Regions from separate parts of the Pseudomonas sp. B392_1p genome, predicted to be linked through region 1. Evidence: predicted binding sites of a transcription regulator. Region 1 holds the regulator's gene; each other region holds the start of a gene.

Region 1 (2,266 bases):
CATGGTCATGCTGAATACCCGTGAAACGATCGACATCACTGGCCATCAGCATCAGCTTGATCAGATCGCTTTCCACTTCGGTTACCAGCGAGGTGACGCGCTTGATGACCTGTCCGGTCAGGTCCTGGAAGTCCTGCGCCAGCATGATTTCATTCAACTGCGCACTGAAACGCTCGCTGTCCTGCTCGCACCGGGCAAAGAACTGCTCAACGCGACGGGCCAGATGGCGAAACCCCTGTACATCCATTTCACGCTGCATGAAGCGTTGCCACTCCTGGCGCAATGCGCTCGCTTCGTCATGCAGCGCACTGACCATCGGCACGGACTCCTCCACCAGATCCATGGTCCGGTTGGCCGCCCGCTCGGTCATCTCTACCACATAGGACAGGCGCTCGGTGGCGTCGGTGATTTGCGACGCCTCGTTGCCATCCGTCAAACGCGGATCGATATGAAAATTGACAATGGCGGTATGCAGTTCGCGGGTGAGCTTGCCCACTTCCTGATACAGACCGCGATCACGCACCTTGTTGAGCTCGTGGATGATCTGCACGGCCTCGCCGAACTGCCGATTCTCCAGGCTGTTCATCAACTCGCGGGCGTTGTGCATCAAGCTGGTTTCCAGCTCCCCCTTCACATCGCGGTTTTCCATTGTTCCTCCGAGGCCTGTCAGCCGTTGACTCGCTCGAAGATCTTTTCGATTTTTTCCTTGAGACCCTGAGCAGTGAAAGGCTTGACGACATAGCCGTTAACCCCTGCTTGCGCCGCTTCAATGATCTGGTCGCGCTTGGCTTCCGCAGTCACCATCAAAACCGGCAGGTTCTTCAGGCGCTCGTCGGCGCGCACGACGCGCAGCAGATCGATGCCGCTCATGCCGGGCATGTTCCAGTCCGTTACCAGGAAGTCGAAATTGCCGCTTTGCAACATGGGTAACGCCGTCAGGCCATCATCGGCCTCGGCGGTATTGGTGAAGCCCAGGTCACGCAGCAGGTTTTTGATGATGCGTCTCATCGTTGAAAAATCATCAACGATGAGGATTTTCATGTTCTTGTCCAAATTCGACCTCCACACAGTGTAAAAACGCAGCCGGTCTCCGGACTGCGCCCCCTATATCCCGAAAACCAGCGTACCCCTGATCAGCGTGCCCGCCAGGCGCTCAGCCGCACCCGCAACCGCGCGGCGCACTGGCTGTGCAACTGACTGACGCGGGACTCGCTGACCCCCAACACTTCGCCGATTTCCTTGAGATTCAGTTCCTCGTCGTAATACAGCGACAGCACCAGACGCTCACGCTCCGGCAGATTGGAGATCGCCTCGGCCAAAGCATTCTGAAAGCGTTCATCCTCATGCTCGCGTGCAGGGCTGGGATGGGAATGGTTGGGATCTTCATCCACCGCATTGCCTTCGTTCTCCTGCAGCAGGTCGTCGAAACTGAACAGTCGGCTTCCCAAGGTATCGTTGAGAATGCCGTAATAATCTTCGAGGCTTAACTGGAGTTCGGCAGCAACCTCGTGATCTTTAGCGTCGCGACCGGTTCTTGCTTCAATAACCCGGATCGCGTCGCTGACCATGCGGCTGTTGCGGTGCACTGAACGCGGTGCCCAGTCGCCCTTGCGTACCTCATCCAGCATGGCGCCGCGGATGCGAATACCGGCATAGGTCTCGAAACTCGCGCCCTTGCCCGAGTCGTATTTCTTCGACGCTTCCAGCAAGCCGATCATGCCGGCCTGCATCAGGTCCTCAACCTGCACACTGGCCGGCAGGCGAGCGAGCAGGTGATAGGCGATACGTTTGACCAACGGTGCATGACGCTCAATGAGTTGGCTTTGCGAATCCTCGGGCTGTGCCCGGCTGTACATGCGAAGTCCTTGGGAATTCATACGGAAGTATCACCAGGTCTTTTCACCAGTCGCTCGACAAAAAACTCCAGATGCCCGCGTGGGTTGGCAGGCAACGGCCAGCTATCGACCTGTTGCGCAATGGCCTTGAACGCCTGCGCACATTTGGAGCGCGGATAGGCTTCGTAGACGGCGCGCTGCTTTTGCATCGCCTTGCGCACCGTCTCATCCATGGGAATGGCGCCGACATACTGCAGGGCGACATCCAGGAAGCGATCAGTCACCTTGGTCAATTTGGCAAACAGATTGCGTCCTTCTTCCGCAGTACGGGTCATGTTCGCCAGTACGCGAAAGCGGTTCATGGCGTAATCACGATTGAGCAATTTGATCAGGGCGTAGGCATCGGTGATCGAGGTCGGCTCGTCGGTGAC
Region 2 (2,266 bases), on a different contig from region 1:
GCGAGACAGCAGGTCCCACTCGCGCCAGGGTGCGATGACCTTGACACCCGGCTTGAGCGCATAGGCGCCCAGCTCGAAACGCACCTGGTCGTTGCCCTTGCCGGTCGCGCCGTGGGAAATGGCGTCGGCGCCGGTTTCGTTAGCGATCTCGATCAGGCGCTTGGCGATCAGCGGACGGGCAATGGAGGTGCCCAGCAGGTATTCGCCTTCGTAGACGGTGTTGGCGCGGAACATCGGGAACACGAAATCACGCACGAACTCTTCGCGCAGGTCGTCGATGTAGATTTCCTTGACACCCATGGCCTGGGCCTTGGCGCGGGCCGGCTCGACCTCTTCGCCCTGACCGAGGTCGGCGGTGAAGGTCACCACTTCACAGTTGTAGGTATCTTGCAGCCACTTGAGAATCACCGAGGTGTCCAGGCCACCGGAATAGGCCAGAACTACCTTGTTAACGTCCGCCATGCCATCGCTCCACGGGGTAGTACGAAAACCTGAGATTCTACTGGTCCCGGCGCGCAAATTACAGCGCCGCATGCCCCGGCGGTGCGGATTGCGCCCCGATTCAGGCCGGGTTGGCGGTGCCCTGGCCTTTGGCGACCTGCTCTTGTTTCACAGCGGAGGGCTCGATGCGATCGAGGTAGAGCGTCACGCGGCGATTTTTAGCCTTGTTGGCTTCGCTGCTGTTGGGCACCAATGGGTAACGCTCGCCGTGAAAACGCACCGTGATGTGCTCTTCAGGAATGCCGTTGGCTTTCAGGTAATTGGCCACGGCCAAGGCCCGGCGGCGCGACAGGTCGCGATTGGTCAGCCGGTTGCCGGTATTGTCCGAATGCCCTTCGAGCTGGATCTGATTGATGCTCGGATCAGCCTTGAGCAACAGCAGAACGCGATCAAGTTCCACGCGGGTCGCTTCGTCCAAGTCGATACCGCTGTAGGCGAAGCCCAGCTGCAGGCGCTTGACCTGGTCGAAGTTCACCGGCAGCAGCTGGGTGGCGCAATGCTGGTAATCGGCATAGGCCTTGCCGAAACTCACCGGCAACAGGCGCACCTCCAGTGCTTCGTTGGTCTGCCAGGTGCGATGGCGCACCAGCGGCGAGCGCCCCTCCAGCAAACCGGTGAGCAGACGCGCCGCCTGCAGCTGGCTGCTGCGCAGCGATACTTCACCCTCGCCCACCGACACCTTGCCTAGATCGATGTCCTTGCGCTCCGGTTGCCAGGGCGCCGCAGCCGCCAGCAAGGTCGCGGACCCCGGACGCATCCAGCGTTGATGACTGACCAGTCGGAAGGTGGCCTGCTCGCCAGCACGGCGCACGAACTGGCCAGCCCCGAATTTGTTGATTGGCTGCGTCAGTCGGCATTCGAACTGATCGCCTTCGACCTGCCATTGCGCATGCTCCAAGCGAGGCTGGAACGACAAGGCAGCGGCCGGCAGGCTGACGAACAGGCTGACGAACAGGCTGGGCAGGATGAAGTAGCGCTGGCGCACGGAGGGCTCCACGGAATAAGCGGCGTTCCTGTGAAGTATCGGAGCCGGTGGAAAAAACTTGAGGGGCAAATGGGTGTAGAGCGGCGGTTTTGCGCGAACGCGCACAGATTCAACCTCTCCTATTGGCTTTCCGGGTTGCGGTGCTTTATCGACTTTTCTGCTGGCAGTCGATGGCGTGCAGCCGGAAGCAGCGTTTTCCGGTAGCATTCGCGCCACGTTTTACCCGTTTGGAACCTTCGATGACTGACCGTCTGACTCTGCTGCGCCCCGATGACTGGCATATTCACCTGCGCGATGGCGCCACCCTGGCGCAAACCGTAGCCGATGCCGCACGCACCTTTGGCCGCGCCATTATCATGCCCAACCTGGTGCCGCCGGTTCGCAATGCCAGCGAGGCCGACGCCTATCGCCAGCGCATTCTCGCTGCGCGTCCGGCAGCCAGCCGCTTCGAGCCGCTGATGGTGCTGTACCTCACCGACAAGACCAGCGCCGAAGACATCCGCCAGGCCAAGGCCAGCGGCTTCGTGCATGCAGCAAAGCTCTATCCGGCCGGCGCCACCACTAACTCGGACTCAGGTGTGACCAGCATCGACGGGATTTTCCCGGTCCTCGAAGCCATGGCCGACGTCGGCCTGCCGCTGCTGGTGCACGGCGAAGTCACGCGCGGCGAGATCGACGTCTTCGACCGTGAAAAGGCGTTCATCGACGAGCACATGAGCCGCGTGGTGGAGCGTTTCCCGACCCTGAAAGTGGTCTTCGAACACATCACCACCGCCGATG
Region 3 (2,266 bases), on a different contig from region 1:
CCATCCTGTTCGATGTTCTGGGTGCGCTCCGGCGCCGGGGTCGGCGTACCGCCCAAATCAATCACGTGCGGGCTGGCCGTCTCGGTAAACCCCACCGGGTCCTTGAAGTAACCGGAGATGATGGCCCGCTGCAGGGGCGTGGCTGTGGACAGCAGCCAGAGCACCAGGAAGAACGCCATCATGGCGGTCATGAAATCAGCAAAGGCGATTTTCCAAGAGCCACCATGGGTATTGCTGGCATAGCGCTTGACGCGTTTGATGATGATCGGCTGGCTGTTTTCCATAATGGCTGATCAGCTCCCGCGCACGGCCTGTTCCAGCTCAGCAAAGCTGGGTCGATGTCCGGGCATCAGCACCTTGCGACCAAATTCCACCGCCAGGGTCGGCGGCAGGCCGGAGGCCGAGGCAATCAGGCTGGCCTTTATCGCTTCGTACACGTTCAGTTCTTCGCGGGCATCCTGTTCCAGGCACACGGCCAGCGGACCGATGAAGCCATAGGCGGCGATAATGCCGAGGAAGGTGCCCACCAGCGCTGCCGCCACGCTCTGGCCGATCGCCGCCTGATTGGCCTCGCCGAGCAGGGCCATGGTGATCACGATGCCCAGCACCGCGGCAACGATGCCGTAGCCCGGCAGGGAGTCCGCAACTCGCCCTATGGAATGTGCGGGCAGCTCCAGCTCTTCCTTGAGGCTGGCCAGTTCCATTTCGAACAGATTCTCCAGCTCATGGGGCGCCATGTTGCCGGACGTCATGATGCGCAGGTAATCGCAGATATACGCGATCATCCGTTCATCGTTCAGCACACTCGGGTACTTGGCAAAGATTGGACTCTCGTAGGGTTCCTCGATATCGCCTTCGATGGCCATCATTCCTTCGCGGCGACTCTTGTTGAGAATTTCATAGACCAGGCGCAGCACTTCCAGGTAGTAGGCGTGCGTATACCGCGTGCTGAACATGCGCAGCGACTTTTTCACCACCAACCACGAGGTCTTGCCGCGATTGCCCTGAATGAAAGCGCCCAGCGCGGCGCCACCGATAATCAGAAATTCAAAAGGGTGAATAAGCGCCATCAGCTTGCCGCCAGCCAGCACGAAGCCACCCAGCACACTAAAAAAGACGACGAGGATACCGATGATTTTTGCCATGATCTCGAAAGCTGCTGACGGGTGGATAAGCGGGTGATGAGATGTACTCACCTGTTATCGGCGCCTTTGCGGCAAACTGAAGCCACTCTCATCTAAAAGACCGATCAATGGCCACGCGTCTATCTGCTCCAGCCTTGCCGCCTCAATCTCTCGACGCCTGGATCGAGCATCTGGACAGCGTCGTCCTGCCCATCACCCGGGAAACCCGTCGCGATCTGCTGCAGGCATTGCACCGGCCCACCAGTTCGCTGCGCGAAATAGCCCAGGCCATGCTTTCCAGCCCGGCCCTGGCCCTGGCGGTACTGCGAGATGCCAACCGTCGCCGCTCCAGCAGCCTGGCCGAACCCGCAGACAACCTCGAAACCGCCCTGGCCCGCCTCGGCCTGCGGCGCGCTGAAGCGCTGCTGGGCGAGTTACCGGTTATGGGCAACGAACAAACGCCTTTGCCCTTGCGCCAGCTGTACGTGATCAGTCAGCACGCACGCCAGCAGGCCGGCGGCCTGTTCGTCCCGGCGCTGCCCCACCTCAGTCTGGAGGTGCAGTGGAACACCCTGCTGTTTTTCGCGCCGTTCTGGACCTTGTCCATGGCCCATCCGGACCTCATCCTGCGCTGGGCGGCACGGGTCTTCGGCGAACGCCGCCCCGCGCGCCAGGTGGAGCTCGAGCTATTCGGCGTGCCGCTGGTTACGCTGGGCCTGGCACTCGTGCGGCATTGGCGCCTGTCACCCTGGATAGCTCAGGGTTATCAGGCACTCGATGATGAGCGCGCCTCATTGATCCAAGCGCTGCGTCTCGCCCGCAGGCGCGGCCCGCAGCCTCAGCAGGCTCAGAATATCGCCCCGCCACTGCGCCACTGGCTGAGCCGCCCGGCCAACAGCGTACTGTTCAGCAATGCTCTGGCACTCGCCGCGCACCAGGCCTGGGATGACCGCCACAGCCTGCGCTGGCAGCGGCTCAGTGGGCTGTTTTTGCAGCACCCACTGGAGCATGTGCAGCAGCACAGCCATCGACAGGCGGTGATCAGTGCCCGCCAGCTCAGCCAAGCTTCATCGCTGCAATCGCTCTGGCATCCGGCCCAGGCGCTGGTCTGGCCGCCTGGCTGTCGCCGCAGCCCACCGGCA

Evidence for each region. Region 1 encodes FliA, which starts transcription of late flagellar genes. Its sites were predicted from a motif close to CTAAAGTTTNNNNNNNNNNNGCCGNTAA; they were not measured.
Region 2: the regulator FliA is predicted to act here: its motif matches at 1,522-1,549, upstream of ACTV8E_RS09270 (flagellar protein MotY).
Region 3: the regulator FliA is predicted to act here: its motif matches at 1,200-1,227, upstream of motA (flagellar motor stator protein MotA).

Annotation. Positions count from the first base shown of each region.
Region 1 covers NZ_JBQPXM010000006.1:143,474-145,739, forward strand. Annotated here, with positions in the region: gene ACTV8E_RS10840 (protein phosphatase CheZ) at 1-649, opposite strand, end outside; gene ACTV8E_RS10845 (chemotaxis response regulator CheY) at 667-1,041, opposite strand; gene fliA (RNA polymerase sigma factor FliA) at 1,134-1,877, opposite strand; gene fleN (flagellar synthesis regulator FleN) at 1,874-2,266, opposite strand, start outside.
Region 2 covers NZ_JBQPXM010000005.1:142,388-144,653, forward strand. Annotated here, with positions in the region: gene ACTV8E_RS09265 (argininosuccinate synthase) at 1-462, opposite strand, end outside; gene ACTV8E_RS09270 (flagellar protein MotY) at 563-1,486, opposite strand; gene pyrC (dihydroorotase) at 1,726-2,266, shown strand, end outside.
Region 3 covers NZ_JBQPXM010000012.1:87,054-89,319, reverse strand. Annotated here, with positions in the region: gene motB (flagellar motor protein MotB) at 1-284, opposite strand, end outside; gene motA (flagellar motor stator protein MotA) at 294-1,145, opposite strand; gene ACTV8E_RS16580 (HDOD domain-containing protein) at 1,253-2,266, shown strand, end outside.